One region of the Gordonia prachuapensis genome, then DNA from elsewhere that is predicted to be linked to it. Evidence: predicted binding sites of a transcription regulator. Region 1 holds the regulator's gene; the other holds the start of a gene.
What was found. Region 1 encodes LexA, which represses DNA repair genes until DNA is damaged. Its sites were predicted from a motif close to CGAACANNTGTTCG; they were not measured.

Region 1 (15,329 bases):
CGGCGAAACGTGCATCGGCGACCTCGCAGACGCGCCGGTACCGGGCGTCGGAGATCGGATGGCGATCGTCCACCACGACGGCGACGACGGACCGCACCTCGTTGCGCAGGCACACATCGGCGAGCCCGTCGAGCACCGAGACCAGGGCGTCGACGAGCTCGCCGTTCTCGTCGAGGATCAGGTCGTGGCGCATCGACGTATTGATCGTCCCGGGGTCGTCGCCGAATGCCAGCAGGATCAGGGACCGTTCGGGGATGAAGCCGATCATGCCCGGCAGCGCCGTCAACAGCGCCGACGGATGCAGTGGACGGGAGCGTGCGGAAGGTGACATACGCCCATCCTCGGGTCCAGGACAACCCACGCCATCCCACGAATCGGGGTGTGGACAACTCCGGTCGGCGATCCACAGTCTGCCCTGGGCCGCCTGACCGTTGCCGGTCAGCCGAACGCGGCGGTCACCGCCCTGTCGAACAGCGCATCGAGCTCTGCGCCGGTCTCGGCAGTCATCGGCCCGGCACCCTGTTGCCGGTACTCGACGATCACCCGGATTCCGTCCTGCTGGGCCAGCAAGGTGGTGGTGGCGGTGATCAGCGGCGCCTCACCGCCACCGGTCGTCAGCCGTCGGCGCAGGGCCGACGTGTCGACCGACCCGCGGTCCGGTGCGGGCATCACCTCGGTGAGCACGGTGGACGTCGCGGTCGGGGCGGCACCGGTGGTGGTGCGCGGACATCGGCCCGCCAGCTCCGTGACCTCCGCGAGTCTGTCGTCGACGTGGACCACAGCCGCGGTGAATGTCGCCGTGGACGTCGCCGGGTCCGGGCCGACGAGGATCGCCGCGCCATCGGCGGGCACCTCATGTGGAGTGCAGTCGGCCGGATCAACACTGCCGTGCAGCGGACGGCCGGTGAGGTCGGCCAGCGCAGCGGGGACGGCCGGCGCGGGTAGGCGTGTCGCCGTGCCCGCCGGGAAGTCCGCGGGTGCGACCGCGAGCGGCGACAGGTCCTGGCGGCCACCGGAGGTCGCTTCACCGTCCACGGAACAGCCTCCCACCAGCAACGACAGCGCGACGATGAGGGCCGGCCCCCATCGCGTCGGTCGGCTTGTCCTCGTCAGCATCGGGTGCCGCGGCAGTTTCGGACGCCTGCCACCCCACGACATCCCGACCTCACGGCGCACGGATCCGATCACAACGGTCTACTGTGCCACCGATCGCGACGCGCCCGGGTCACGACACCCCGTCGAGCGGTCCGGCGGCGCCGGTGATCTCCGGCTCGGTGATCAGAGGCTCGTGATCAGGAGCTCGGGAATCGACCTCGAGGCGAGGTTGTTGAAACGATCAGACCTCGCGTCGGCACTGGATGAGGCGGCGGATTGGCCCCGCACACCACCGATGCGAGAGAATCGACAGACCCGACACGAGGAGGCACGACCATGGACGAGCGGTCCGCCGAGCACAGCGCGCTGTACTCGCTGGAATTTCCCGCCCCCCAGGTCTCGAACGAGGAGGGCGCGGGACCGGTACTGGTCCACGCCCTGGAGGGATTTGCCGACGCGGGGCATGCGGTGGCCCTGGCGGCACGCCACCTGCGTGACGCGCTGGACTCCGAGCTCGTCGCCACGTTCTCCACCGACGAGCTGGTCGACTACCGGTCCCGGCGACCCACCGTCAGCTTCGACGGGAACACGTTCACCGACATGGAGATGCCCTCGCTGACCATGCACGCGGTCCGCGACACCGCCGGGCGGCCGTTCCTGCTGCTGGCCGGCGCCGAACCGGATCTGCGCTGGGAGCAGTTCGTCGAGGCCGTTCGTCGGCTCGTCGAGCATTTCGGCGTCACCGACGTGATCGGACTGAACGCGATCCCGATGGCGGTGCCGCACACGCGTCCCGCGTCGATCACCGCGCACGGCAACGACATCGAACGTCTCGGCGACCTGCCCCGGTGGGGTTCGGCGATGAAGTTGCCGGCCAGTGCGTCGATGCTGCTCGAACTGCGGATGAGCCAACGCGACTACCACGCGGCCGGCCTGTCGGTGCATGTGCCGCACTACCTCTCGCAGACCGACTACCCCGCGGCGTCGGCCCGGCTGCTCAGCGCCGTCGGCGAGCTCACCGGCCTGCAGATCCCCGTCGCGGCCCTCGACAACGCCGCCTCGAAGGTCCGTGAACAGGTCGACAAGGAGGTCGAGGGCAACACCGAGATCGAACAGGTGGTCGCGGCCCTCGAGTCCCAGTACGACACCTTCACCCAGGCTCAGGCCGAGCGGTCGTCCCTGCTGGCCGCCGAGGCCGATCTGCCGACCGGCGACGAACTCGGCGCCGAACTCGAACGGTTCCTCGCCGAGCAGACCCGCGACGACGACTCCGGCGACGGCGACGAACCGGGCGGTTCGCCATCACCGACCTGAGTGGGCCGGACCTGGATGACACCGGAACGGGTGCAGCACATCTGAATCCGGGGCCGACCGGTCCCGGTCACCTCGTCCCGGTCGCGGAAGAGGACGCCGCCTTCGACGTCTTCACCGGCTGGTGGAACGACCGCGGCATCGAGCTGTACCCGCATCAGGAGGAGTCGCTGCTCGAACTGATCGCGGGCAACAACGTGATCCTGGCGACCCCGACCGGCTCGGGCAAGTCATTGGTCGCCGCAGGCGCCATCTACTTCGCGCGCTGCCGCGGTGAGCGCGCCTACTACACGGCTCCCATCAAGGCCCTGGTCAGCGAGAAGTTCTTCGACCTGTGCGCCACCTTCGGCGCCGAGGAGGTCGGCTTGCTGACCGGCGACGCCGCGGTCAACGCCGACGCACCCATCATCTGCGCGACCGCGGAGATCGTGGCCAATCTGGCGCTGCGCGACGGCAGTCGCAGCGACATCGGGTCCTTGGTCGCCGACGAGTTCCACTACTACGGCGAATCCGACCGCGGGTGGGCGTGGCAGGTGCCGCTCATCGAGTTGCCCCACACCCAGTTTCTGCTGATGTCGGCCACTCTCGGCGACACATCGTTCTTCGTCGACGACCTGACACGACGGTCCGGGCGCGACACCGCTGCCGTCACCGGCACCGAACGCCCCGTCCCCCTCGACCACAGCTACGCGATCACCCCGATCCACGAGACCATCGAAGAACTCATCGCGGCCGGTCGGGCACCGATCTACGTGGTGCACTTCACCCAGGCCGCCGCGGTCGAGCGGGCGCAGGCCCTGACGTCGGTCAAGATCGCCGACAAGACCGAACGCGCCGCGATCGCCGACGCCATCGGAGATTTCCGCTTCCACACCGGTTTCGGCGCCACCCTGTCGAAGCTGCTGCGGGCCGGTATCGGCGTCCACCACGCCGGGATGCTGCCGCGGTATCGGCGGCTCGTGGAGCGGCTCGCGCAGCAGGGGCTGCTGAAGGTGATCGCCGGCACCGACACACTCGGGGTCGGCATCAACGTACCGATCCGGACCGTCCTGTTCGCGGGCCTGAGCAAGTACGACGGGACCCGGGTACGCCGGCTGCGTGCGCGCGAGTTCCATCAGATCGCCGGACGTGCCGGACGAGCCGGATTCGACACCGTGGGTTACGTCGTCGTGCAGGCGCCCGAGCACGACGTCGAGAACGCGCGCGCGGTCGCCAAGGCCGGCGACGACCCGAAGAAGCTGCGCAAGCTGGTGCGCAAGAAGCCCCCGGAAGGTTTCGTGTCGTGGGGTGAGAAGACGTTCACGCAATTGGTCGACGCGCCGGACGAACCGTTGCGCTCCCATTTCCGCATGACCACGGCCATCCTGATGGAGGTGTTGGCGCGTCCGGGTGACTGTTTCGCCGCGGTGCGACACCTCCTGGAGGACAACCACGAACCACGCAGCCGCCAGCTCCGGCACATCCGGCACACCATCGAACTGTTCCGCGGTCTTCGGGATTCGGGGATCGTGGTCCAGCTCGACGCCCCGGACGCCGACGGCAAGAACGTCACGCTGTCGGTGGACATGCCGGAGAATTTCGCGCTGACCAACCCGCTGTCGTCGTTCGCGCTCGCGGCCTTCGGGATCCTCGATCCGGAATCGTCGTCCTATGCCCTCGACGTCGTCTCCGTCCTCGAATCGACACTCGAGGATCCGCGCCCGTTGTTGTTCGCGCAGCGCAGGTCGGCGCGCGACGCCGCGTTGGCCGAGATGAAGGCCGACGGGGTCGAGTACGAGGAGCGAATGGCCCGACTCGAGGAGATCAGCTGGCCGCGACCACTGCTCGACGAGATCGAGTTCGCGTTCTCCGTCTACCGCCGTGGCCACCCCTGGGTGAGTTCGTACCCGCCCTCCCCCAAATCGGTGCTACGCGAGATGCTGGAACGGTCGATGACGTTCACCGAACTCATCTCCGTCTACGGACTCGCCCGCAGCGAGGGCGTGCTGTTGCGGTATCTGTCGGACTGCTACCGCGTACTGCGCCAAGGACTTCCGAACACCGTGCTGACCCCGGAGGTCGCCGAGATCACCGAGCACGTCGGTGCCATGGTCCGCGCGGTGGACTCCAGCCTGGTCGACGAATGGGAACAACTCACCCACGCCGACGTGTGACACAGCGGTCACCGCGCTGGAACCGTGCACCGGCGATCAGCTCAGTGCGGCCCGCATCCTCGCGGCCAGCTCACCGACCTCGTCGGTGGTCATGACGAACGCCGGCGATATCTGCAACGCCCCCTGCCCGGCGGCGCGCCCACTCACCCCGTGCTCACGCAACCGGCCGATCATCGCGGGCGCCTGAGCCGGATCCGCGAGTTGCACCGCGGTCACCGCACCCAGGCCGGTCCGGACCTCGGCCACCGAATCCAGCTCCGCCAGCGGCCCCAACGCCGTGGCGAGGTCGGATTCCAGGCGAGCGGCCTCGCCCAACAGGCCCTCCCGCTCGATGATGTCGAGGTTGGCCATCGCGGCAGCAGCAGCGCCGGCGTGCCCGCCGTAGGTGTACCCGTGCCGCCACCAGACCCCACCGGCGTAGAACGGCTCGGCGATGCGCGGGGCGATGAACACTGCGCCCATCGGGACATACCCGGAGGTCAGACCCTTCGCGGTGGTCATCATGTCCGGCTGCAGATCGAAGCGGGCGGACGCGAACCAGCTGTCGCCGCCGATGCGGCCGAAACCGGTGACCACCTCGTCGGCCACGAACAGCACGTCGTGGTCACGGCAGATCTGACGCACCTCGGCGAGGTAGCCCTCCGGCGGCAGGTAGATGCCGCCGGCACCGATGATCGGTTCGCAGAAGAACGCGGCGATGCGATCGGCACCCAGTCGCTCGATCAGTCCGAGCAGGCTCTTGGCGTTGTCCCACTCCACGGACTCGGCATCAGGCATCAGCTCTCCGTAGCCCTCACGGTTGCCGGGGATGCCCGCCAGGGCCGTCCCGGCGACATGCATCCCGTGATAGGCCTTGGTGCGTCCGACGATGATGTTCTTGTCCGGCTTGCCGACCTCGTGCCAGTAGCGCCGCGCCAGTTTCGCCGCTGTGTCGACGGAGTCGCTGCCTCCGGACGTGAAAAAGATCTTGCTGTCGGCGACCGGCGCGATCGAGGCGAGCCGATCCGCGAGCTCGGCGGTCACATCAGCGGTGAGGTCGCCGAAACCCGAGTAGTGCGCAATCCGCCCGAGTTGATCGGCAACCGCCTGCGCCACCTCGGTGCGGCCGTGCCCGATGTTGGTGAACCACAGGCCCGCAGTCGCGTCGAGGTATTCACGACCTGTCGAGTCCCAGATCCGGGTGCCCTTGCCGCGGGTCACCACGAACGGTCCGTTCGCGGTGACCGATCCCATGTCGGCGAAACCGTGCCAGAGTGAACCTGCCATGCGCCAATGATGCCGGGCGCCACCGACGTCCCGAGAACCAGGTCGCCACTCGCGGCGCACAAGGATGTGGTCGGGGCCACTGAACACCACCGCATATCCTGGACAGATCATGTCCGCCCCGACCGCCGCCGACCGTCGCGCCCTGCTCGAGACGCTCGACGACCTCACGATCGTCGATGCGCACAAGCTTCGTCGTCGCCTCGACAAGCTGGGACGGCGGCCCGCACCGGCGGCGTGGGATCGGCTCTGTGCGGACGTGGCCACGGCCCGCTCGCGGATCGAACGACGCCGGGCGACGATCCCCGCCCTGGAGTTCCCGCCCGAGCTCCCGGTGTCGGATGCGCGGGACGAGATCGCCGCGGCGATCGCCGAGCATCAGGTGGTGGTCATCGCCGGCGAGACGGGTTCGGGAAAGACGACACAGCTGCCCAAGATCTGCATGCAGATCGGGCGCGGCGTGCGTGGCGCGATCGGTCACACCCAACCGCGACGGATCGCGGCGAGTTCGGTGGCGCGCCGCATCGCCGACGAGACCGGCACCGAGGTGGGCGACGCGATCGGCTTCTCGGTGCGGTTCACCGACCGTGCCGGCGCCGACACCCTGGTCAAGGTCATGACCGACGGCATCCTGCTGCGGGAGATCGGCACCGATCCCCTGCTGCGCCACTACGACACCCTCATCATCGACGAGGCGCACGAACGCAGCCTCAACATCGATTTCATCCTCGGGTATCTCAAACGCCTGCTTCCGCGTCGGCCCGATCTCAAGGTGATCATCACCTCCGCGACCATCGAACCGGATCGCTTCGCCCGCCATTTCGCCGATGCCGTCGGCGGTGCCGAGGTCCCCATCCTCGAGGTCTCCGGCCGCACCTATCCCGTGGAGGTCCGCTATCGCCCGTTCGGCGATGCCCGCGACCCCGACAACGACCACCGCGATCTCGACCAGGCGCAGGCGATCGACACCGCCATCGGTGAACTGTGGTCATCACATCGCAGCGGCGACATCCTGGTGTTCCTCCCCACCGAACGCGACATCCGGGAAACCGCCGACGCCCTGCGACACCGGGCCTCGGCAGGTGCCGAGATCGTCCCGCTGTTCGCCCGGTTGTCGATCGCCGATCAGCAGCGGGTGTTCTCCCCCTCCTCCGGACGCCGGATCGTGTTGGCCACCAACGTCGCCGAGACGTCGCTCACCGTCCCCGGCATCCGCTACGTGATCGACACCGGGACCGCGCGCATCTCGCGATACTCCACGCGCTCCAAGGTGAACCGGCTCCCGGTCGAACCCATCTCGCAGGCGAGCGCCCGACAGCGTGCCGGCCGATGTGGCCGCGTCGCCCCGGGCGTCTGCATCCGCCTCTACGCCGAGGACGACTTCGACACCCGGACCGCATTCACCGACCCGGAGATCCTGCGTACCAACCTCGCTGCGGTCATCCTGCAGATGGCGGCGCTGAAGCTCGGGGACGTGTCGCAGTTCCCGTTCGTGCAGCCACCGGACGCGCGCGCGATCCGGGACGGCATGGCGGTCCTCGCCGAACTCGGCGCGATCCGGGAGACCCGGCGCGACGACCACGAGCCCGTTCTCACACCCATCGGCCGCCAGATGGCACGGATCCCGGTGGACCCGAGACTCGCCCGCATGCTCATCGCCGCGCATGACGGAGGATGTCTCGATCACGTCCTGGTGATCGCTGCCGCACTGTCCATCCCCGACGTGCGCGAGCGCCCGTCGGAACATCGGGAGGCCGCCGACGCCGCCCACCGGCGGTTCGCCGTCCCGGGTTCGGAATTCCTCGCCTACCTCGAGCTGTGGGACTACTTGGCTGAGAAGCGTAAGGAGTTGTCCGGCAACCAGTTCCGCCGCAATTGCGAACGCGAGTTCCTGCATTTCCTGCGCATCCGCGAATGGCAGGAACTCCACCGGCAGCTGTCCCGCATCGTCGGCGACCTGGACTGGACGACCACCGCCACCGAGCGCGACGCCGACGCGATCCACCGCGCCATCCTCGCCGGCCTGCTCGGCAACATCGCCGCCCGGCAGGGTGATTCGCGAGATTTCCTGGGCGCCCGCAACACCAGCCTGGCGATCTTTCCCGGCTCGGCGCTCGCCCGCAAACCTCCGCCGTTCATCATGGCGGCCGAGATCGTCGAGACCTCACGGCTGTTCGCACACACGGTCGCGGGTGTCGACCCGCTCTGGGCGGAGAAACTGGCCGGCGACCTGGTCCGGCGAAGCCACAGCGAACCGCACTGGTCGGCCAAACGCGGATCGGCGATGGCCTACGAACGGGTGACGCTCTACGGAGTCACGCTGGTCGCGAAGCGGCGAGTGCAGTTCGGCGCGATCGATCCCGCGACCTCGCGGGAGATGTTCCTGCGTCATGCCCTCGTCGAAGGCGACTGGCGCACGGACCACGCCTTCTTCCACCGCAATCGGGAACTCCTCGAGGCGGCGGCAGATGTGGAACACCGTGCCCGCCGCCGGGATGTCGTGATCAGCGAACAGCAACTTTTCGACTTCTACGACGCCCGCGTCGGCGACGATGTGGTCTCTGCGCGGCACTTCGACACGTGGTGGAAGAAGGCCCAACGCGAGAACCCCGAACTGCTCGACCTGCACCCCGAGGACGTCGCGACCGACGTGGCCGTTGCCGACACCGATTTCCCCGGCGCGTGGCAGCAGGGTGACACCCGCCTCGAGCTGCGCTACCGATTCGAGCCCGGTGCACCGGACGACGGGGTCACCGTGGTGATCCCACGGCCGCTACTCGACCATGTGCGGACATCGGGGTTCGACTGGTCGGTGCCGGGACTGCGGAGCGAACTGGCGACGGAGCTGGTGAAATCGCTACCCAAGGCGCTCCGCAAGTCGATGGCGCCCGCGCAGCGATTCGCCGACCTCGCCCTCTCCCGGCTCACACCCCGATCGGAGCCACTCATCACGGGACTGGCCCGGGAGTTGTCCGCCATCACGACCATGACGGTGGCCCCACGCGATTTCGCGCCCGACCGGATCCCACCGCACCTCACCATGAACTTCGCGGTCGCTGATAGGAACGGCGCCGTGCTGGCGAGCGGAAAGTCGCTGGCCGCGTTGAAGAAGCGGTTCGCCGACGACCAGAAGCCCACGCCCGTCCGGATATTCACGGAGTGGACGGCCGACGGCATCGGCGAGATCGCCCCCACGGACACCGCCACCGTGGCTGGGCAGACGGTCACGCGGCACACCGGCCTGGAGGTCGCGCGCGACGGCGACGGCCACCCGATCGGGGTGATCCGCACCGACGTCGCCACCGCGGGCGAACGCAACCGACGGCACGCCGAGGCGGTGGGGGTACTGCTGGACAACGCTCTTCCCGGCCTGACGCGCAAGATCACCGCAACGCTCGACGCGCCCGGTCGACTCGCGTTGAGCCAGAGCCCGTATCGGCACCCTGACGACCTGGTCGCCGACTGCACCCGTCGCGCGATCCGCGACGTCGCCGCCACCGATCGTCTCGAACGCGTCGGGTCGGCCGCGGAATTCGATCGTCTCCGCGACGAGCTGCGACCTGCGGTGAGCGACGCGGCCCCCGACTACTTCGTGCTCGCCACCGACGCGCTCCGGCGAGTGGCACCCCTGCGGGCACAGATCGATCGACTGAGCGGATCCGTTGCCGCCGATGACGTCGCCGACCAGCTCGAGAACCTCGTCTTCGACGGCTTCGTCGCGGCCACCTCCCGCGACCATCTGGTCCACGTGCCCCGGTACCTCGACGCGGCGATCGAACGCCTCACCGAGCTGCCGGCCGCCGCTGCACGTGACCGCGACGGCCTGGCCGCCGTCGACCGCGTCGTCGCGCACTGGAACCAGCGCGGCGCGCAGCTATCACCCGGACGTCGTGCCGCGCTCGACGAACACGCCCACTGGCTGGTCGAGGAGTTGCGGGTCGGACTGTTCGCACAGCGACTCGGCACCGCGCGGCCGATCTCGGAGAAACGCGCCATCCGGGCACTGGACGCGTTCAGATGAGCCGCGCCGGCGGTCTCGTGACTATTCGGTCACCGAGGCCCGCGACGTCTTCCGGTGGGTGAGATCGCCTTGTAGATCATCGATCTCACGCTGGAAGTCCTCGAGCGAATCGAACGACCGGTACACCGACGCGAAGCGGAGATAGGCGACCTCGTCGAGGTCGCGCAGCGGCCCGAGGATGGCGAGCCCCACCTCGTTGCTGGGGATCTCGGCAGATCCAGATGCCCGGACCGCGTCCTCGACCTGCTGTGCGAGTTGCGCGAGCGCATCCTCGGCGACGTCTCGGCCCTGGCAGGCGCGTCGGACACCGCGCATCACCTTCTCGCGACTGAACGGCTCGGTGACGCCGTTGCGCTTCACCACCGACAGCACCGCGCTCTCCACCGTCGAGAATCGGCGACCACAGCTCGCGCACGACCGGCGCCGTCGGATCGCCTGCCCCTCGTCGGCGACACGCGAGTCGACGACCTTGGTGTCTTCGTACCTGCAAAACGGGCAGCGCATGTCGTCCTCACGCACGTCTCGGGACACAACGGCGCACCGGATACCCGCCACGCCGTGCCGGTTCCCGGCCGGACCCTGTGCCATCGAGGATACCGCCCGGGTCTCAGCGGTACGCGGGGGCGACCAACGCCTGCCCCACACGCAGGCCCGAACTCGACAGATCGTTGCGCTCGACGATCTGCGCGATCACCGCGTCCCGTGGCACACCCGGGGCGACCCGGTCCGCGATCGTACTCAGCGAATCGCCTTGCCGGACATGCACGACCTCGGTACCCACCGGGGCCGGCTCGACCGAGGCCGCGTAGTCGGAGCCGACGATCGCGACGACCCACACCATCAGCGCGAGTGCGGCACCGACGAGGACGGAAGCGGCTGTGGCTCGTCGGCGCGCGATGACGGTCCGGTCCACCACCGGTGCGTCACAACGCGTGCCGGCGACATGCGTCCCCGGACGCGCCGGCTGACCGACGGGTCGGCGATCGGCCGGACGAACCGGCGTGTGAGCGCCCCGTCGCGGCGGGCGGGTGACCGGCGCCCCGACCCGGCCCGCACGGTGCGGGTTCCCGACGGACTGCCGGCCGGGCTGAATCAGTTCTGTCGTGCTGATCGTCGTGGTGCTGATCGTCGCGGTGCTCATCGAACGTGTCCTCCTGATCGAGTGCGGATACGGATCGGGCCCCACCGGCTCACCGGGATCGACATCGTGATCGATCACGTGTTCGATGGAACGCATGTTCGAAACCTAACACGACACTCCGACAAAGTCTCGACACACGTCGAACACATGTTTGAACAACCGGGAATGTTCGATTACTGTCGGCAGCAGGAACAAGACAGCAGCACACACAAAACAGCGGGACACAGAACAGCAGCCGGGTCTCGATCAGCGGGATCGAACAGTGCAACCGAACAGTGCAACCGACCAGTGCAACCGAACAGTGGCATCGAGGAGTTCGCCCCGAAGCGTCCGGAACCGCAGTGCCCGGCACCGCCGGGTGCTCGACAGAAAGGACTACGCAGATGACTGACAGGGCCGGTGGAAACAGGTCCGGTGGACGGCGCGGCGCCGCCCGCGGGATCGATCGACCCGACACGGCAACCGGACCGTCGGATTCCGACCCGGCTGTCGACCCCGCGGCCGCGGAAGCGAGCCTCACCCCCCGCCAGCGCGGGGTCCTCGAGTACATCCGTGCGTCGGTCCGCGAACGCGGCTATCCGCCGAGCATCCGCGAGATCGGGGACGCCGTCGGACTCACGTCGACGTCCTCGGTCGCACACCAGCTGCGCACTCTCGAACGCAAGGGCCTGCTCAAACGCGATGCCAATCGGCCCCGCGCGGTCAACATCCAGGACGGCGACCAGCACGTCCCGCCGGGCGGCACGTCTGCTGCGGCCGAGAACGATGACCTGCCCACTCCGACGTTCGTCCCGGTACTCGGACGAATCGCGGCCGGCGGCCCCATCCTCGCCGAAGAGGCCGTCGAAGACGTGTTCCCCCTCCCCCGCGAACTCGTCGGCGAGGGGTCGCTGTTCCTGCTACGCGTCGTCGGCGAGTCGATGATCGACGCGGCGATCTGCGACGGGGACTGGGTGGTCGTCCGGCAGCAGAGCGTTGCCGACAACGGCGACATCGTCGCCGCGATGATCGACGGCGAGGCGACGGTGAAGACGTTCAAGCGCAAGGACGGTCACGTCTGGCTCATGCCGCACAACGAACTCTTCGAACCCATCCCCGGTGACGATGCCGCGATCCTCGGCAAGGTCGTCACCGTGATGCGCCGCGTCTGAGGTCGCGCCCGGCGGTCAGCTCTCCAGGGCCGCGGTCGCAGCCGCCCGCGCGGCCGCCGGGTCCGAGGTGGCCAGCGCCGCGTCGGCGGCGGCCCGGCACTGTTCCGTAGTGGTCTGCGCCAATCGTGCGCCTACTGCCGCCGCCGCTGCGGGCGCCGACGACAGCGACGTCACACCGAGTCCGACGAGGACACAAGCGAGTAGCGGATCGGCGGCCGCCTCGCCGCACACGCCGACCGGCTTGTCGACCTCCTGGCCCGCTCTTGCCACCCGCGCGATGAGCGCGAGAACGGCCGGCTGCCACGGGTCGGTCAGGGCCGCGAGTTCCGCCGACATGCGATCCGCCGCCATCGTGTACTGCGTGAGGTCGTTGGTCCCGATCGAGACGAAATCCACCTCCGCGAGAATGGCTTCGGCGAGGATCGCCGCAGCGGGCACCTCCACCATCACCCCGGCGACCAAGCCGCGCTCCCGGACGGGCGCGGCGAACTCGGCGGCCTCCGCGGCGGAGGCGATCATCGGCGCCATGACCCACGGAATGGGCTCGCGGCCCTGCGCGGCCGCGGCGATCGCATCCAGCTGGGCCGTCCGGATGTCCGGATGCTCACCGGCGATCCGGTTACCGCGGACGCCGAGCGCCGGGTTGGCCTCATCGAGTTGCGTGACGAACTTCAGCGGTTTGTCGGAGCCGGCGTCGAGCGTGCGGATGACGACCTTCTGCCCGGCAAACGCCTCGAGAACCTCACGGTAGAGACCGGTCTGCTCCTCCACCGACGGCGCATCCGAGCGATCCAGGAAGGCCAGCTCCGTCCGGAACAGACCGACGCCCTCGACCGGATACTTCATCGCGGTGCGCGCCGACGTTCCGTCGGCGACATTGGCGAGCACGCTGACGTGCCGTCCGTCCGCGGTCTGCCCGGGCCCGGACCAGTTCGCGACGAGTGCCGCCATCCGCCGGCTCTCCTCGACCTGCGCTGTCGCCTCGGCGGCATCCGGTTCGACCTCCAGGGTGCCGGCCGTCCCGTCCACGAGCACGGGGGTCCCCGCAGCCACCTCGGCGAGGCCCGAAACCGCCACCACGCAAGGGATGCCGAGCTGGCGGGCGATGATCGCGGTGTGGCTGGTGGGCCCGCCCAGCCTTGTGACGAGCGCGGTGATCTTCGCGGGGTCCAGTCCCGCGGTGTCGGCCGGTGCGAGGTCGTCGGCGAGAAGGACCGACGGCTCGTCGGGTTCGGGGACACCGGGCTCGGGGACGCCCAGCAGTTCGGCGACGACGCGGTCGCGGACGTCGTTCAGATCGGTGACCCGCTCGGCCATCAGGCCACCGAGCTTGGTGAACATCGCCGCGAACTGCTCGGTGGCGAGCACCGCGGCCGCCGGTGCCGTGCTCCCCTTGGCGATCAGCCCCGATGCCGCGCCCACCCAGCCACGGTCCTCGGCCAGGCCGGCAGTCGCCGACAGCACCTCCGCCGCGGCACCGGACGCATGAGATGCCCGCTCCCGCAATCGTGCGGCCACTGTGGCCGCGGCGTCGGTGAACCGTTTGGTCTCCACTTCGCGTTCCTCGTCGGGGACCGGTGCCGCAGTCGCCGGGTCGTACACGGGTCGTTCACCGGGCCACACGGTCGGCGCATAGGCATGTCCTGCGACTACCGGTGTTCCGCTCAATACGTGTGTGTGCTCCACCGAAATCCTCACTGTGGTCGACGGGCGTGACCCATCAATTATGCGTCTCAGCCGCCCAGAGTCTCCGTTGTGATTCAAGTTACAAGAAACGCTTGACTTGTCAACACAAACAGGCGTAAACACAGATACATCAACATCACAAACGCAGGAAAACCAACAGGTGAGGGTCACGTGTACGCCGAGGAACGACAGCAGGCGATCGCCGATCGGGTCCGCGTGGACGGCCGCGCGTCGGTCGCCGAACTGACCGCGCTGTTCGACGTCACCAGCGAGACGGTCCGGCGTGACCTCGCCGCGTTGGAACGCACCGGTCACGTGCAGAGAGTCCACGGCGGCGCCGTCCGACCGGGCGCCACACCGGTCACCGTCGAGCAGGGCATCGATGAGCGGCAGAGGTCGCACACCGACCAGAAGCTGGCAATCGGACGCACCGCCATCCGATTCCTCCCCGAGGCCGGCGGTTCGGTCTTCTTCGACGCGGGAACCACGACCTATCAGGCGGCGCTTGCCTTTCCGCGGGATCGCCGGCTGACCCTGGTCACCCACAGCATCCCGATCGCTGCCTCACTGGCCGGCCTCATGGGCGACAACCTGCACATCCTCGGCGGGCGGGTACGTGGACTCACCCAGGCCATGGTCGGCGCCGCAACCGTCGAGGCGCTGGCCCGACTGCGCGTCTCGACCGCATTCGTGGGAACCAACGGGATCAGCACCGCGCACGGCCTGTCCACCCCGGATCCCGACGAAGCCGCTGTGAAGGCGGCGATCTGCCGCAGCGCCGATCGCGTCGTCGTGCTCGCCGACTCGTCGAAGTTCGGGCACGAGGACCTGATGTCGTTCGCCGACCTGACGGACATCGACGTGCTGATCACCGACCGGGGCATCGACTCGGCGACCACCGCTGAGCTCACCGACAAAGGGATCGAAACGGTGATCGCATGACCACGCGACAGCCAGAAGAGCCACTGCACGACCGTCCGACGAGAGGCACCTCATGACCGCATCCCGGCCCGACCCGTTCGCTCCCGTCTCCGCCGACGCCGACGCGGCCCCGACGATCCTCACCGTCACCGCGAACCCGAGTCTCGACCGCACGCTGGAGTTGTCGGCGCCACTCACGCACGGCGCCGTGCAACGCGCCCGGACGGCGCTTGCCGAGCCGGGCGGTAAAGGTGTCAATGTCGCGCGGGTCGCCGCCGCTGCCGGAGTCCCGACCCGCGCGATCCTGCCGGCACGCGCCGGCGACCCGCTGCTCACCGCGCTCGACGACGTCTCTCTCCCCTACCTCGCCTTGCCGATCGACGGGGAGGTCCGTTCGAACATCACGGTGGCCGATCCCGACGGCACGACCACGAAGATCAACGCCCCCGGCTTCGTGCTGGACGACACCCAGGCACGCCGACTCGCCGACCTCGTCCTCGAGAACGCCCGGGGGGCACGATGGGTCGCCCTGTGCGGTTCATTGCCGCCCGGATTGCCCGCCAACTGGTACCGCACCGTCGTCGACG
Region 2 (15,329 bases), on a different contig from region 1:
GGCGGCGCGCATCACGGTGCGCGACTTCTTCATGGACCGGATCTCGCGCCGCAGCTTGGCCATGCGTTCACGGATGCGCCGTCGATCGGTCTCGATCTTCGTCTCACCGGGTCCGCGCAGACCGACGCCGCCGTTGCTGCCGGCACGGCCGCCCGCCTGCCGCGACATCGATTCACCCCAACCGCGCAGCCGCGGGAGCATGTACTCCATCTGCGCCAGGGACACCTGCGCCTTGCCCTCGCGCGAGGTCGCATGCTGGGCGAAGATGTCGAGGATCAGCGCGGTCCGGTCGATGACCTTCACCTTGACGATCTTCTCCAGGGCGGTCAGCTGCGCGGGGGTGAGCTCACCGTCGCAGATCACGGTGTCCGCGCCGGTTTCCAGCACCGCAGCACGCAATTCGTCGGCCTTGCCGGAACCGATGTAGGTGGCTGAGTCGGGGCGCGAACGGCGCTGGATCAAGGCATCGAGGACCTCGGAGCCCGCGGTCTCGGCGAGCGCCGCGAGTTCGGTCATGCTGGCGCGGGCCTGGGCGGCGGAGCCCTCGGTCCACACTCCGACCAGGACGACGCGCTCAAGGCGCAATTGCCGGTACTCGACCTCGGTGATGTCGGTGAGTTCGGTGGAGAGCCCGGCGACGCGTTGCAGCGACGCACGTTCTTCGAGCTGCAGTTCACCGGTGGTCGGGCGGGCCAGTCCGTCGAGGATGTCGCCGCTGCCTCCGCCATCGGCGGGCAGATCGGCCAGGTCGTCGTCGTGGACCGACGTGTGGGGTGTGAATGCTGGTTCTGTCATGGGTGACATCCATGATCTCACGGCCGACCACCGCTCAGCATCCTGTTTTCCTGCACAGACGCCGGCGGAGCGGCCGTCAGTCGTCGAGGTCGGCCCAGCCCGGCCGCAGTTCGCCGTCGGCAACCAACCGGGAGGGACCCCGCAGATAGGCGCCATCGGCACCCACGCCCACCTCGACCCGACCGCCGGGCACCGTGATGCAGAGCGTCCCTGCGGATTCCCCGCGCGATGCCAGCACCGCCGCGCCCGCCGCGACCAGTCCGGTGCCGCAGCTGCGGGTCTCGCCCACGCCTCGTTCGAAGACACGCATCGCGGCCGGCAGTCGTCCGTCCGCGTCGGGATCGCCCGCCGGTGTGACCAGTTCCACGTTTGCGCCGTGGGGGAAGGCGTCGTCCTCCAGCATCACCCCGTCGGTGAAGTCCACCTGGGCCAGGTCGGCCGCGGTCAGGTCGGGGACCACACAGGCCAGATGCGGGTTGCCCACGTCGATCATGAGACCGCGGTAGACGTCGTCACCGATCCGCACCATCGACTCGCCGTCGGTGCGTACCGGTCCCATCTGCACGGTGACGTCGGCGTGGACGGAGTCGTGGCTGTGTACGACGACCGGGCGTGCACCTGCCCTCGATCCGACGGTGAACTCGTCGGTGGCCACCAGTCCGGATGCGCGAAGGTGATGCGCGAACACGCGCACCCCGTTGCCGCACATCTCGGCAACCGAGCCGTCGGCGTTGCGGTAGTCCATGAACCAGTCCTCGGGCGACACTCCGGACGGCAATGCGTCGAGGACGCCGCGTTCGACCAGCGACCCCGACCGGACCACCCGGAGCAGACCGTCGCCGCCGATCCCCCGGTGCCGGTCGCACAGGGCCGCCACCAGTGGCGTGGTCAGATCGATCTGCGCCTCGGGATCGGTCACGATGACGAAGTCGTTCTGCGTGCCATGCCCTTTGACAAACCGCAGCGCTGCGCGGTCACCCCCTGCGCTGTCATTCGTTGTCGACGTCACCCCTCCAGCCTACGGCGGGCTCACCGACCGACCATCCGCAGCGCCTCCGGCACCAGGTCGTCCCGCGAGGCGTCCAGCCAGACGATCCGGTGGTCACGACGGAACCAGGACCGCTGCCGCCGTACGTATCGGCGCGTTCCGACGAAGGTCAGTTCCTCCGCGGTCGCCATGTCGTACTCACCGTCGAATGCCGCCAGCACCTGGGCATATCCGATGGCACGCGACGCGGTACGCCCCTCACGCAGGCCCACTTCGCACAGCCCGCGCACCTCATCGGCCAGCCCGAGCTCGAACATCTGCCGTGTGCGCTGCCGGATGCGCTCGTCGAGGGCTGCGGTGTCGCGGTCCAGCGCGATGATGCGGGTGTGCCACCGCGGGTCACCGATGGTGGGCGCGGACGCGGCGAACGGCTCGCCGGTGAGTTCGACCACCTCGAGTGCGCGAACGATTCGTCTGCCGTCGGTGTCGAGGATCGATGCGGCCGCGTCCGGGTCGACCTGGGCCAGGAGCCGGTGCATGGCAGCGACGCCGATGTCGGCGAGCATCGTCTCGTACCTCGTCCGGACCTCGGGGTCGGTGGCCGGGAACCGCCAGTTGTCGAGCAGACCCTGGATGTACATCATCGAACCGCCGACGAGGACCGGCACCGTGCCCTCGGCGAGCAACCGCTCGACGTCGGCTCCCGCCGCGCGTTGGTGCCGGGCGACGGTGGCCGTCTCGGTGACGTCGAGAACATCGATCTGATGGTGCGGGATGCCGCGCCGCTCATCGACCGGCAGCTTCGCCGTGCCGATGTCCATGCCGCGATACTGCTGCATGGCGTCGAGGTTGACGATCTCCCCGCCGAGGCGTTCGGCGAGGTCGAGGGCGAGGTCCGATTTCCCCCCTGCCGTCGGCCCGACGATCGCGATCGGCGTGACGGCGACACTCACCGTGGAGTCCAGGTGGCGACCACATAACCGACACCGAACGGTGCAGCACGGTAGGTGACCTGCGCAGTCAGTGTGCGACCGGCACACAGTCCCGCGGCGACCTGCCAGGCCGGACGCCCACCCACCCCGGCCTCGCTGCACTCGTCGACGGTGAGTGCGGCAAGTGCTGCGGTGTCGGCGGACCCGATCGCTTCGTCGATCCGCTGCTGTAGTTCGACCGCTTCGGGCCGCAGACCCCCGCCGGGGGCCCGCGCCGACAGGGCGGTCGAACCGTCGGCGACGACAAGGACCCCTACGGGCGTCGAATCCTGGTCGACGCGATCACGCAGTTGCGACGCCACGTCGGCGCAGTCCGCCGGCGACGCGTCCGGCGCGACGGTCACGGGTTCGACGGTCACCGGTTCGTCGCCGGTCCCGGCCTCGGCCCGCAACCACCCTGCGATCAGCATGGACAAGGGCAGCCCCGGGCCGGTCCCGCGGGTCTCGGCCCCGTCCAACGTGACCGGGACGTCGACTCCGTAGGCGGCGAGTGTCCCGGCCCGCCCCACCTGCGTCGTTGCCGGGTCACGCGCTCCGACGGCCATCCAGGTCGTGGCCGCGCCCGCGAGTTCTCGCCCGGCCGCGAGGGTGGCCGCCCGCACCGGTTCGGTGTCCACTGCGTCCGGACCGGCCAGCGCCGGCACCAGCAACGGGGCACTCGGGACGAAGACGACAGACGCCAGCACGCCAACGACGCTAGCCGACCTCACACCCGCGCAGCCGACCCCGTCACGCCCGAATGTCGCCGCAGCGCCCCGCATCGGCATCTGACCTGGTTGAATGGTGAGAGCCCGGGACGCTCCAACGCCGGCGAACGGGCCTCGACGAGACGGCAGCCGTGACGCGCGGCACCAACCTGCGGGAGAGGGCACCTGCACATGACGAATCCGACCGACCCGGCACCTGCCTCGGACCCTGCGGCGGCGCCGCGTCCGGGACCACCCAAGCCTCGTCCGATGCCCAAACCCGGCCCCCGCCCGGGACCCCGGCCCGGCGCGGCCGAGATCCATCCGGTGCCCACCCCGGTCCCCTGTGGCGACCCGCACGAGTTCGGCCGGATCGACTCCGACGGGGTCGTCTGGCTCAAGGTCGGCGGCACCGAGCGGCAGATCGGTTCGTGGCAGGCCGGTTCCGTGGAGGACGGCCTCGCCCATTTCTCCCGCAAGTTCGACGATCTCGCCACCGAGGTGGAGATCCTCGAGGAACGACTCGCCGCCCGGTCCGGTGATCCCCGCAAGGCCCAGGCCGCCGCCCGGCACCTGCTCGAGACACTCCCGACGGCCGCCGTGATCGGCGACGTGAATGCCCTCGAGCAGCGTCTGACCGCGATCGTCGGCAGCGCCGACGAAGTCGCCGACTCCATCAAGGCGGAGCGTGAGCAGGTCCGTGCGACCGCGATCGCCCGCAAGGAGGAATTGGCCGCCGAGGCCGAACAGATCGGCGCCGAGTCCACCCAGTGGAAGGTGGCCGGGGATCGCCTCCGCGCGATCCTGGACGAGTGGAAGACCATCAAGGGCGTCGATCGTAAGACCGACGACATGCTGTGGAAGCGCTACGCCAAGGCGCGCGATGCTTTCAACCGTCGGCGCGGCGCGCACTTCGCCGAGCTCGACCGTGAACGTGCCGGTGCGAAGGCGCGCAAAGAAGAGCTCATCGTCCGTGCCGAGGAGCTGTCCGGCTCCACCGACTGGGGGCCGACGTCGGCGCGATTCCGCGAGCTGCTGACGGAGTGGAAGGCGGCTGGTCGCGCGCCGCGCGACTCCGACGACGCGCTGTGGCAACGCTTCAAGGCGGCCCAGGACGTCTTCTTCTCCGCTCGCAATGCGGCCAGCTCGGAGCGTGACAGCGAGTTCGCCGCCAATGCGGCCGCCAAGGTGTCGTTGCTCGACCATGCCGAGCGGGCCATCGACCCGGCCGCCGATCTCGATGCGGCGCGGCGCGAGCTCCGCAGTTTCCGCGAACAGTGGGACGAGATCGGCAAGGTGCCGCGCGACCAGATGGGGTCGCTCGAAGGCCGGGCGCGGGCGCTGGAGAAGCGCGTCCGCGATGCCGAGGACGCCCAGTGGCAGCGCACCGATCCGGAGGCGCAGGCGCGCGCCGCCCAGTTCGCCGATCGCACCGCCCAGCTCGAGGATCAGGCGCGCAAGGCGGAGGAACGGGGCAAGGCCAAGGATGCGGCAAAGCTGCGTGAGCAGGCGGCGCAGTGGAAGGAATGGGCCGACGCGGCGGCGAGCGCGATCGCGGACCGCTGACGCACCGGTCAAGCTGCTACGAACCGGTGTTGGGGGCCGGAACTGGTGATGGGCCGGGTCAGGTGCGGCCCGGTCAGCGTGGCGCGGTCAGTCCGCCGAGGATCTCGATCGCCGATTCCGACAGCGGCCGGGACCGTCTGGTTGTCTCGTCCACGCCGACGATGACCGTCTTCGCCGTCGCAACACACCGCTCATCTTGGAAGATCGCCTGCTCCAGCACGATCGAGCTACGTCCGGTCGACGCGACGCGGGTGCCGACGACGACGTCACCGGGCCACGTCATCTCGGCACGGAAATCCAGTTCCAGCCGGGCGATGACGAACGAACTGCCCGGTTCGACGAGCGGGGCGAGCGGATCGTAGAGGACCGCGACGCGGCCGGATTCCAGGAACGTCGCGAACACCGCGTTGTTGACGTGGCCCTGACGGTCGGTGTCGGCGTAACGGATCTTCTCGGTGATGTGCGCGGGATAGTCCTCCACGCGGTGCGCGTCGTCGCTCACCCTTCTCGATTCTCGTCGGGCCGGTGCTGCAGCGACCGGGCCAGCGCGTCACGGGTGGCCGCCTCTTTGCGGCGCTCTTCCTCCAGCGCCAGTTGATAGGTGCTCCGGGCCCAGACGACACGCGCCCAGTGGAAGGCCAACACCAGCACCGCCAGCCACGCCACGATCAGGCCGATGCCGACACCGGACGGGGGCACCACGCCACCGACACCCGGCGTGTTGCGCGACCACCACGCCAGCATGCCGGCCACGCATGCGACGGCGTTGCCACACAGCGCGGCCCACGCGAGAATCCATCGCCGCGTCAGCAGTGCGAGGGCGGATACTCCGATCCCGAAGATCGCGACCAGGTAGACGAACACGATCGATGTGATGGTCACCCGCTCGGCGTCGGCGTCGGGAGCGAACGTCAGTACCTCGATACCGTTGGCGGAGCCGGTGTGCGGCAACACCATCGACAGCATGGCGACGAGCACCCCGACGGCGACCACCACGCCACGTAGGCCGGGATCGATCTCGCCGGCCACCTTGCGTTCTGTCTTGCGCAGTTCGGTCTCGTAGGCGGCGAAGCCCCCTGCGTCGACCGTTCGCTTCTCGGCTCGTTCGTCTCGGGCACTCATCAGCCACATCCTCCTGCACATCCCGCGGTGACCGGTTCGGGCGACGTCGCACCGATGGTGGGCATCCCGAGGCCCACCCCGACCGGCGGCGTGGTGGGTAGCCGACTCGCCTCGTGGGCGTCTCCGGCGCGGGTACGGCGGTGTGACGCGACGCCGGCATCGGCGATCAGGTGATGCGGGGCAGCTCCGGTGACATGGGTCGTCACGACATCACCCGGACGGATGACCTGGGCCCCGCGATCCGGGCCGGCCGCGAAGTGGACCAGGCGACCGTCACGAGCGCGACCGGTCAGCCGACCGGTGTGCGCCGACTTGCGGCCCTCATCGGCCACGACCAGCAGTTCCACCTCGGTCCCGAGCAGTTTCTGGTTCTCGGTGAGACAGATCTGTTCCTGCAGCGCGATCAGACGCCGGTAACGGTCGCCCACCACCTCGGCCGGCACCTGATCGGGCATGGTCGCGGCGGGCGTACCGGGGCGCGGAGAGTACTGGAAGGTGAAGGCGCTGGAGAACCGGGCCGCGGCGACCACGTCGAGGGTCTGTTGAAAATCTTCTTCGGTCTCGCCCGGGAAACCGACGATGATGTCGGTGGTGATGGCCGCATGTGGCATGGCCGCGCGGACCTTCTCCAGGATGCCGAGGAACTTGCGCTGTCGATAGCTGCGCCGCATCGACTTCAGCACACGGTCGGAACCCGACTGCAGCGGCATGTGCAGCTGCGGACACACATTCGGGGTCTGGGCCATCGCCTCGATCACGTCGTCGGTGAACTCGGCCGGATGCGGTGAGGTGAACCGGACGCGTTCGAGACCATCGATGTCGCCGCAGGCCCGCAACAACTCCGCGAACGCACCGCGGTTACGCGGCTGGTCGGGGTCGGCGAAGGACATGCCGTAGGCGTTGACGTTCTGTCCGAGCAGGGTCACCTCGAGGACACCCTGGTCCACGAGTGCCTGCACTTCGGCGAGGACGTCACCGGGCCGACGGTCCACCTCCTTCCCGCGCAGCGACGGCACGATGCAGAACGTGCAGGTGTTGTTGCACCCCACCGAGACCGACACCCAGCCGGAGTATGCCGAGTCCCGCTTGGCGGGCAGCGTGGACGGAAAACGTTCGAGCGATTCGAGGATCTCGACCTGTGCCGAGTCGTTGTGGCGTGCCCGGTCGAGGAGGGCCGGCAGGGACCCTATGTTGTGCGTACCGAACACGACGTCCACCCACGGCGCCTTGCGCAACACGGTGTCCTTGTCCTTCTGCGCCAGACATCCGCCGACCGCGATCTGCATCCCGGGCCGATCCGATTTGACCGGCGCCAGATGGGACAGATTGCCGTAGAGCTTGTTGTCGGCGTTCTCCCGGATGGCGCAGGTGTTGAACACGACCAGGTCGGCATCGCCCCCGTCGGCGGCCTTCACGTATCCGGCGTCCTCGAGGAGTCCGGCGATGCGTTCGGAGTCGTGAACGTTCATCTGGCAGCCGTAGGTACGAACCTGGTAACTCCGGGCGGAGACCGCTTCGGTCTGCTCGCCGGAAGCCGGCACACCGCGCCGCTCGGACAACTCGATACTCACGGTTCCAGGGTACGGGCCTGCGCAAATCGACCTTTCGGGCACTCTGGTACGGCGATGTCGCACGAACTCGACTGCCACTCGCACTATGGTGAAGGCATATGACGACATCGCGGACCGGACGGCTCGTCACCACGCTCGCCATCGTCGCCGTCGTCGCGTCCGGATGCTTCGGTTCGGATCCCCGTGACCTTCTCGACTCGATCCGCGACGGATCGGTGATACTCGGAACGAAGTTCGATCAGCCCGGACTCGGGATCCGCAACGCAGACGAATCGGTGACGGGATTCGACCCCGCGGTCGCGACCTTCGTCGTCGCCCGGATAGCCGATTCGATGGGTGTGTCCGAGCCGCGGAGCCGGTGGCGGGAGACACCGTCGACGCAGCGCGAGACTCTGATCGAGAACGGCCAGGTCGACATGATCGCCGCGACGTACTCGATCACGCCGGAGCGCGCCGAAGAAGTCGATTTTGCCGGCCCGTACCTGGTCAACTACCAGGGACTGCTGGTCCGTGCCGACGACGCCTCGATCACCACACTCACCGACCTCGACGCGGGCAAGACGCTGTGCTCGGTCACCGGCTCCACCTCGGCAGAGAATGTGACGGCGCAGCTCCCGTCGGTGCAGTTGCAGGAGTACGACACCGCCTCGAGCTGTGTCGAGGCGTTGCGACGTGGCCGCGTCGACGCCCTGACCACCGACGAGGTGATCCTCGCCGGCTACGAGAACCGGTACCCCGGTGAGTTCACCCTCGTCGACATGACCTACCCGGCCGATGCCTGCGTGGACGGCACTCTCAAGCGGGCCGGTGCGCCGTTCTCCACCGAGCGCTACGGAATCGGCCTGGGCGCCGGGCAATCCGAGACGGTGACCGCGGTCAACGAAGCGCTGGTGGCGATGATGGAGCCCGCAGCGGACGGACGTTCCCCCTGGGAGCGGGCGCTCCGCGACGCGATCGGCGACGCCCAGGTCGACCGCATGATCGCCCGTGCCGCCGAGCCGGGTTCGCCGTTCGACTTCACCCCCGACCCCGGAGATCTCGACTTTCTCGAGGAAACGACCACCCCCTGCTCGGCGGAGTCGACCTGACGGTCACCGCGGCGGAGCCGCCTCGTTGTCACCGTGCGGTGGCCGTGTCCAATGCGTCGGTGACCACTTCGATGGCCATCGACTGCGGGTAGCCACGCCGCATCAGCATGCCGGCGAGCCGCCGGAACACCGCGTCGCGTGTACTCGGGTCGCGGTGCAGCCGGTCGATCTGGCCCGGGGTGAGTTTCTTGGCGACCAGTTCGGCGGCGACGGCACGTTCGTCTGCGGGGTCCAGCTCGGCCAGCGTCGTCTCGACGACACCGGGGTCGATGCCTTTGGCACGCAGCTCCTGCCGCAGTGCGACTCGGCCCCGGGCGGAATGCGCGTGCCGTGAGCGCACCCATTCGGCGGCGAACTCCTCGTCGTCGAGCAGGTGGTGCTTGTCGAGCCGACCCATCACGTCGTCCACGGTGTCTTCGTCGAAACCCTTGCGCGACAGCCGGTCGATCATCTCCTGACGGGAACGGGCGCGGACCCCGAGGAGTCGGAGTGCCGCGTCCCATGCGCTGGGTCCGGTCCGTTCCTCGGGGTCCGGGGTGCCGGTCATCTCCTGGATCAGAACTCCACCGGCGCCGGTGCGACGTCATCGGCATCGACCACTGCCCCGATGCCGAGCTTCTCCTTGATCTTCTTCTCGATCTCGTCGCGGATGTCGTCGTTCTCGATCAGGAACTTGCGGGCGTTCTCCTTGCCCTGGCCGAGCTGATCGCCCTCGTAGGTGAACCATGAACCGGACTTACGGATGAAGCCTTCGGCCACGCCCATGTCGATGAGCGAGCCCTCCTTGCTGATGCCATGGCCGTAGAGGATGTCGAACTCGGCTTGCTTGAACGGCGGCGCGACCTTGTTCTTGACGATCTTCACCCGGGTGCGGTTGCCGACCGCGTCGGTGCCGTCCTTGAGCGTCTCGATGCGCCGAACATCAAGCCGGACAGACGAATAGAACTTCAGCGCCTTGCCGCCGGTGGTGGTCTCCGGCGAGCCGAACATGACGCCGATCTTCTCACGCAACTGGTTGATGAAGATGGCCGTCGTCTTGGAGTTGCTCAACGCGGACGTCATCTTGCGCAGCGCCTGACTCATCAGTCGCGCCTGCAGACCGACGTGGCTGTCACCCATCTCGCCCTCGATCTCGGCCCGGGGCACCAGTGCGGCCACGGAGTCGATGACGAGGATGTCCAGTGCACCGGAGCGGATCAACATGTCGGCGATCTCGAGTGCCTGCTCACCGGTGTCGGGCTGCGACACCAGCAGTGCGTCGGTGTCCACACCGAGTTTGGCGGCGTAGTCGGGGTCGAGGGCGTGCTCGGCGTCGATGAACGCCGCGATCCCGCCCTGCGCCTGGGCATTGGCGACCGCATGCAGCGCCACGGTCGTCTTACCCGAGGACTCCGGGCCGTAGACCTCGATGATCCGGCCACGCGGGAGCCCGCCGATGCCGAGGGCGACGTCCAGCGAGATGGAACCGGTGGGGATCACCTCGATGGGCTGGCGGGTCTCCTCGCCGAGCCGCATCACCGAGCCCTTGCCGAAGTTCTTGTCGATCTGCGCGAGAGCCAGATCGAGGGCCTTCTCCCGATCCTGCGGTGCTGCTGCCATGGGATTCTCCTCCGAACTCTCGACCGGTGTCCCGGCCGTGGATTGTGGGGTCTGCGGTGGTGGCTGACGTGATGTGCACGCTAGCGGTGGGGTCTGACAGATCGGGTGTCTGCCGGATTCGGGCCTGACAACATTTCGTCGGTGTGTTCGTGAGTTCGCCGTCTTCACTCGGGTCCCGTGGTTGTGGTCCCGTTGTTATGACGCAGCCGGACCGAACCTGGTTCCCTCTGACACCCAGAATGGACGAACATGTGTTCGATGGCAAGCGTGACACGCCTGCGGATCACCAACGTTCGCGAGGCACGTCGAAGTCGCGACAGATGGCCACCCAGACGTCCCGCGGATCGATCCCGTCCTCGATCGCCTGGGCCCCGGTCCGCCCGCCGAACTCGATCAGGACGTGGTCGACGAGGATCGAATCCGCAGACCGCTCCCCGAACTCGGCGGTGATCAGTTCGGTGAACTCCGTCAGACGCACGCGGCCAGCCTACCCACGACGCCGCATCACCTCGCGCACGATCCGCACCGGGTCCACCACCCCGATCGCCGACGCCGCCACGTCGCGTGCCGCTGCGGCGAACCCCGGGTCGGTGAGCACCCGACGCGCTGCGAGCGCCATCGATTCCACCGTCGGCGGCCGCACCAGCAGTCCACTGCCCTGCCGCGTCACGCGGTTGGCCAGCTCCCACTGATCGCCGCCGCCGGGCACCGTGACCACCGGGACACCCGCAGACAACGCCTTCGCCAGCATCCCGTGCCCGCCTCCGCAGATGACCAGTGAGGTGTCCCGCAGGATCTCGTCCTGGCGGGCGTCACCGACCACCACCCGCTCCGACTCCGCCACTCCGTCAGGTCGTTCCAGCGCCGAGACCACCACCCGCACAGTCATTCCGAGCGACGTCTCGGTGAGCGCGGCGAGCGCGGTGGACGCCAGGTCGGCGGTTCCCGTCGTCGCGGTGGAGGGCGCGACCAGCACGAGCGGACCCGCCGTCGACGGGCGGACGAAGGTGGCGTCGGTGGGTTCCCACAGCAGCGGTCCGATCAGATGGGTGTCCGACGGCCAGTCCGGGCGCCACACCTCCAGCGCGGGCAGGGTCGCCACGAACCGGGCGATCGGAACGCTGGCCGCACCGGTGAGACCGATCTCCGCGCGTGCCCGGGACCGCTGCCGTTCCCCCATCCGCAGCGACCGTCCGGTGGCGGCACGCATGGTCGCGTCGCGCAGCCGGCCACGCACACCGACCCCGGGCTCGAGTCCCGCGCCGATCGGCGGGCGTCCGCGTGACGGCCGGTAGAGCGGATGGGGCGACAGTTCGATCCAGTCGATGCCGGCGAGTTCGGCGGCCCAGCCGCCGCCCACCGTGATCACGTCCGAGATCACCAGATCGACACCGGCCGAGGCCAGCTGTGGTGCCAGTGCCACCGCGATCCGCGCGGCCCGACGACTGAGCTTGGCGCCGGCGTCCGCGTCGTCGTCGCCGTCCACCGCGGCGAGCCCGGGTAACTCTGCGACGTCGATACCGCACCGCAGCGCGGGAGCGCACCACCGGGCACCGGTGTAGACGATCGAATCGACGCCGGCCGCGTTCAGGCGCTCGGCGAGCGCGAATGCCGGAAACGCATGTCCCGCATCGGGTCCCGCGACGATGGCGATGCGCAAAGAAGACCTCCCACGCTGGTGGGAGGTCTTCTGCGGTGGTGTTCTCAGTTGCCCGGCTGTCTCAGTTTCCCGCTTGCGGGGGCTGCTCGGTGGCCGGCTGACTCGTCGGCTGCGCGGGCTGGGCGTTGGGCTGTGCCGCCGGCTCCGATGACGGCAGCGCACCGCCGGACATGCTGGCCCGGATCTGCTCGAGGCGTGCGTGGCCGGCCATCTGGACACCGGCCTGCTCCACCTCCTGCATGCGGCCCTGCACGCTGTTGCGTGCGAGATCGGCCTGACCGAGGGCGTTGGCGTAGCGACGTTCGATCTTGTCGCGGACCTGGTCGAGATTGGGGGTGTTGCCGGGGACCGACAGTTCGCTCATCTGGTTGAGCGACGCGCTGACCTGCTCCTGCATCTTGGCCTGCTCGAGCTGGCTGAGCAGCTTGGAACGCTCGGCCAGCTTCTGCTGCAACATCATCGCGTTTCGTTCGACGGCTTGCTTGGCCTGCTCGGCCGCCTGCAGCGACTGGTCGTGCAGCACCTTGAGATCCTCGACGCTTTGCTCTGCGGTCACCAACTGCGCGGCGAACGCCTCGGCGGCGTTGGTGTACTCCTGGGCCTTCTGCGTATCGCCGGCCGATGTGGCCTGATCGGCGAGGGTCAGTGCCTGTCGGGTGTTCGCCTGCAGCTTCTCGATCTCCTCGAGCTGCCGGTTCAGCTTCATCTCCAGCTGGCGCTGGTTTCCGATGACCGACGCGGCCTGCTGCGACAGGGCTTGATGCTGGCGTTGCGCGTCCTCGATCGCCTGCTGGATCTGGACCTTCGGGTCCGCGTTCTCGTCGATCTTCGCGTTGCCGAGTGCCATCAGGTAGCGCCACAACTTCACGAACGGGTTCGCCATGCTTCGAGTCAACTCCAAAGTCCGGTGTTCGGGCGGTGTGTTACCAATCTAGCCGGTGTGAGCGACGCGGGGCGATGGGTCGCGTCGTCTGTGCAGCCGACCTCAGGCCGCGGCGAGCGCCGACTCGGCGCGACCTGCGGGGCCCGGGATGACCACCTTGGCGTCGAGCACACCCATCTCGCCGGCGGCCACGGCATCCGCGGCACCCACGAGGTGTTCGCTGCCGGCTGGGAGCATCGCGTGCCCCACGTCGAGCAGGAGTTCGGCGATCTCGACATCGAGCGCATCGCAGATCGCGGCGAGCAGTTCGCTCGACGCCTCCTTCTGACCCCGTTCGACCTCCGAGAGGTATCCGAGGCTGACACGGGCATCGGTGGACACCTCGCGCAGGGTGCGGCCCTGCGCGGTACGCACCCGGCGCAGGCTGTCGCCCAGCGCCTCACGCAGTAGCACTGCCATCGAGGTCCTCCTCACTGCTCGCAGTCTGGACAACGGCCGGACGCCGCCGGGAGTTCCCGACGATTCAGACGCGTCGTCCGTGCCGACGACAGTAGTCGAAGAATCCGACGGCTGCCGCGTGGCCCCACCGGCGACGTGTTGCGCCGAGGGCGAACATCCGGCGGGCCGGTCAGTGACGCGGTGATGCCGCGGGGCTGCCGCCCGTCCGACGAGATCGGCCGGGCGCCGCGCGACGCCGCAACACCAGTGCCTGCCAGACGTACTCGCCGCCGGTGACCACGGTGACCAGCACCGCGGCCCCCATGATGATCGCTGCGGCCACCTGCCAGGCACCGGCGAGGGGAAGTAGATAGAGGCCGATCGCGACGGCCTGCAGCAGCGTCTTCAACTTGCCGCCGCGACTGGCGGGGATCACGCCGTGACGCAGCACCCAGAACCGCAGCGCGGTGATGCCGAGTTCGCGGATCAGGATCACGGCGGTGACCCACCAGGACAGGTCCCCGAGGATCGAGAGTCCGACGAGCGCCGAACCGATGAGTGCCTTGTCGGCGATCGGATCGGCCATCTTGCCGAAATCGGTGACCAGTCCCCGCTCGCGAGCCAGCCGACCGTCGTATCGATCGGTGATGGCTGCGATCCCGAAGATGACCGCCGCGGCGATCCGCCAGGCGGTGTCGTGGCCGCCTCCGATGAACAGCGCGGCGACGAACACGGGAACGAGAAGGATTCGAAACACCGTGAGCGCATTGGCGATGTTGACCACCGGCACCGGGTCGACCGGATCGGTGATGTGGTCCGGTCCGCGACCGGCCCCGGCGAGACCGTGTTCCTCGACGGCGCGACGCATGCGTTCGGTCATGATGCCCCGATCCGCTGTGGCCGCGTCCTGACCCGGCGATACTGCTCACGCACGGTTCCAGCGTATCTGCCCCGGGTTGCCGCTCCGTGCGCCCGGGTCGCGATCGGTACTACTGTGTGGTCCCATGCCCCCTGTCGCCCCTGAGCCGGCGTCGCCCACGCCGGCCTCTGATCCTCCGGAATCGAGTGCGGCAAGCACGGACTCGATTCGTCGCGGCGAACAAGGCGATGTGACGATCCGCCGGGCACGCACCTCTGACGTCCCGCGGATCAAGGAACTCATCGACCAGTACGCGGGCCGGATTCTGCTCGAGAAGAACCTCGTGACGCTCTACGAGTCGGTTCAGGAGTTCTGGGTGGCCGACCGCGACGGTGTGGTCGTCGGCTGTGGTGCCCTGCACGTGTTGTGGGCCGATCTCGGAGAGGTCCGGACGGTTGCGGTGGACACCTCGTTCGCGGGCCGGGGCGTCGGCCACCGGCTGGTCGCGCGACTGATGGACGTCGCCCGGGATCTGCAACTGTCCCGGGTGTTCGTGCTGACCTTCGAGACGTCGTTCTTCGCCCGCCACGGATTTCGCGAGATCGAGGGCACCCCGGTCACCCGCGAGGTGTTCGAGGAGATGTGCCGGTCCTACGACACGGGCGTCGCGGAGTTCCTCGACCTGAGCTACGTCAAACCGAACACCCTGGGCAACACCCGCATGCTGGCCTCGCTCGATTGATTGACACCCCCGAACCGATCCCGACGGGAGCAGATCATGGCGATCTTCGCAGTCCACTACCGCTATGAGCCGGCGAAGGCGGCCGTGCGCGACGAGTACCGGCCGCTGCACCGGGAATGGCTCGGCGAGGAGTTCCGCGCCGGGAACGTGCTGACCTGCGGGCCCTATCCCGATGGTTCCGGCGCCCTGATCCTCATCCGCGCGGACTCACTCGACGGCGCCGAGGCGTTCCTGGCGAACGACCCGTTCAACGCCCACCGGGCGGTGGACGGCGTCCGGGTCGTCGAGTGGACCCAGGTATACGGGCCGTTCGACTCCTGACACCGTCCGTGCCCGAGAC

Region 2: a site for LexA is predicted at 10,652-10,665, ahead of recA (recombinase RecA). Genes of this name have one in related genera too.

What each region holds. Positions count from the first base shown of each region.
Region 1 covers NZ_JAZDUE010000005.1:3,229-18,557, reverse strand. Annotated here, with positions in the region: gene V1Y59_RS07175 (DUF4192 domain-containing protein) at 1-331, opposite strand, end outside; gene V1Y59_RS07170 (hypothetical protein) at 439-1,035, opposite strand; gene V1Y59_RS07165 (proteasome assembly chaperone family protein) at 1,432-2,409, shown strand; gene V1Y59_RS07160 (DEAD/DEAH box helicase) at 2,451-4,559, shown strand; gene V1Y59_RS07155 (aminotransferase family protein) at 4,596-5,825, opposite strand; gene hrpA (ATP-dependent RNA helicase HrpA) at 5,935-9,843, shown strand; gene nrdR (transcriptional regulator NrdR) at 9,865-10,347, opposite strand; gene V1Y59_RS07140 (LysM peptidoglycan-binding domain-containing protein) at 10,451-11,080, opposite strand; gene lexA (transcriptional repressor LexA) at 11,368-12,135, shown strand; gene ptsP (phosphoenolpyruvate--protein phosphotransferase) at 12,151-13,821, opposite strand; gene V1Y59_RS07125 (DeoR/GlpR family DNA-binding transcription regulator) at 13,993-14,763, shown strand; gene V1Y59_RS07120 (1-phosphofructokinase family hexose kinase) at 14,816-15,329, shown strand, end outside.
Region 2 covers NZ_JAZDUE010000004.1:293,259-308,587, reverse strand. Annotated here, with positions in the region: gene hflX (GTPase HflX) at 1-795, opposite strand, end outside; gene dapF (diaminopimelate epimerase) at 872-1,804, opposite strand; gene miaA (tRNA (adenosine(37)-N6)-dimethylallyltransferase MiaA) at 1,825-2,736, opposite strand; gene V1Y59_RS07085 (class III extradiol ring-cleavage dioxygenase family protein) at 2,733-3,461, opposite strand; gene V1Y59_RS07080 (DUF349 domain-containing protein) at 3,654-5,027, shown strand; gene V1Y59_RS07075 (acyl-CoA thioesterase) at 5,101-5,529, opposite strand; gene V1Y59_RS07070 (Rv2732c family membrane protein) at 5,526-6,149, opposite strand; gene miaB (tRNA (N6-isopentenyl adenosine(37)-C2)-methylthiotransferase MiaB) at 6,149-7,720, opposite strand; gene V1Y59_RS07060 (glutamate ABC transporter substrate-binding protein) at 7,819-8,808, shown strand; gene V1Y59_RS07055 (regulatory protein RecX) at 8,837-9,355, opposite strand; gene recA (recombinase RecA) at 9,364-10,407, opposite strand; gene V1Y59_RS07045 (DUF3046 domain-containing protein) at 10,691-10,885, opposite strand; gene V1Y59_RS07040 (glycosyltransferase) at 10,895-12,067, opposite strand; gene V1Y59_RS07035 (PspA/IM30 family protein) at 12,129-12,950, opposite strand; gene V1Y59_RS07030 (helix-turn-helix domain-containing protein) at 13,053-13,409, opposite strand; gene pgsA (CDP-diacylglycerol--glycerol-3-phosphate 3-phosphatidyltransferase) at 13,579-14,268, opposite strand; gene V1Y59_RS07020 (amino-acid N-acetyltransferase) at 14,393-14,989, shown strand; gene V1Y59_RS07015 (YciI family protein) at 15,026-15,310, shown strand.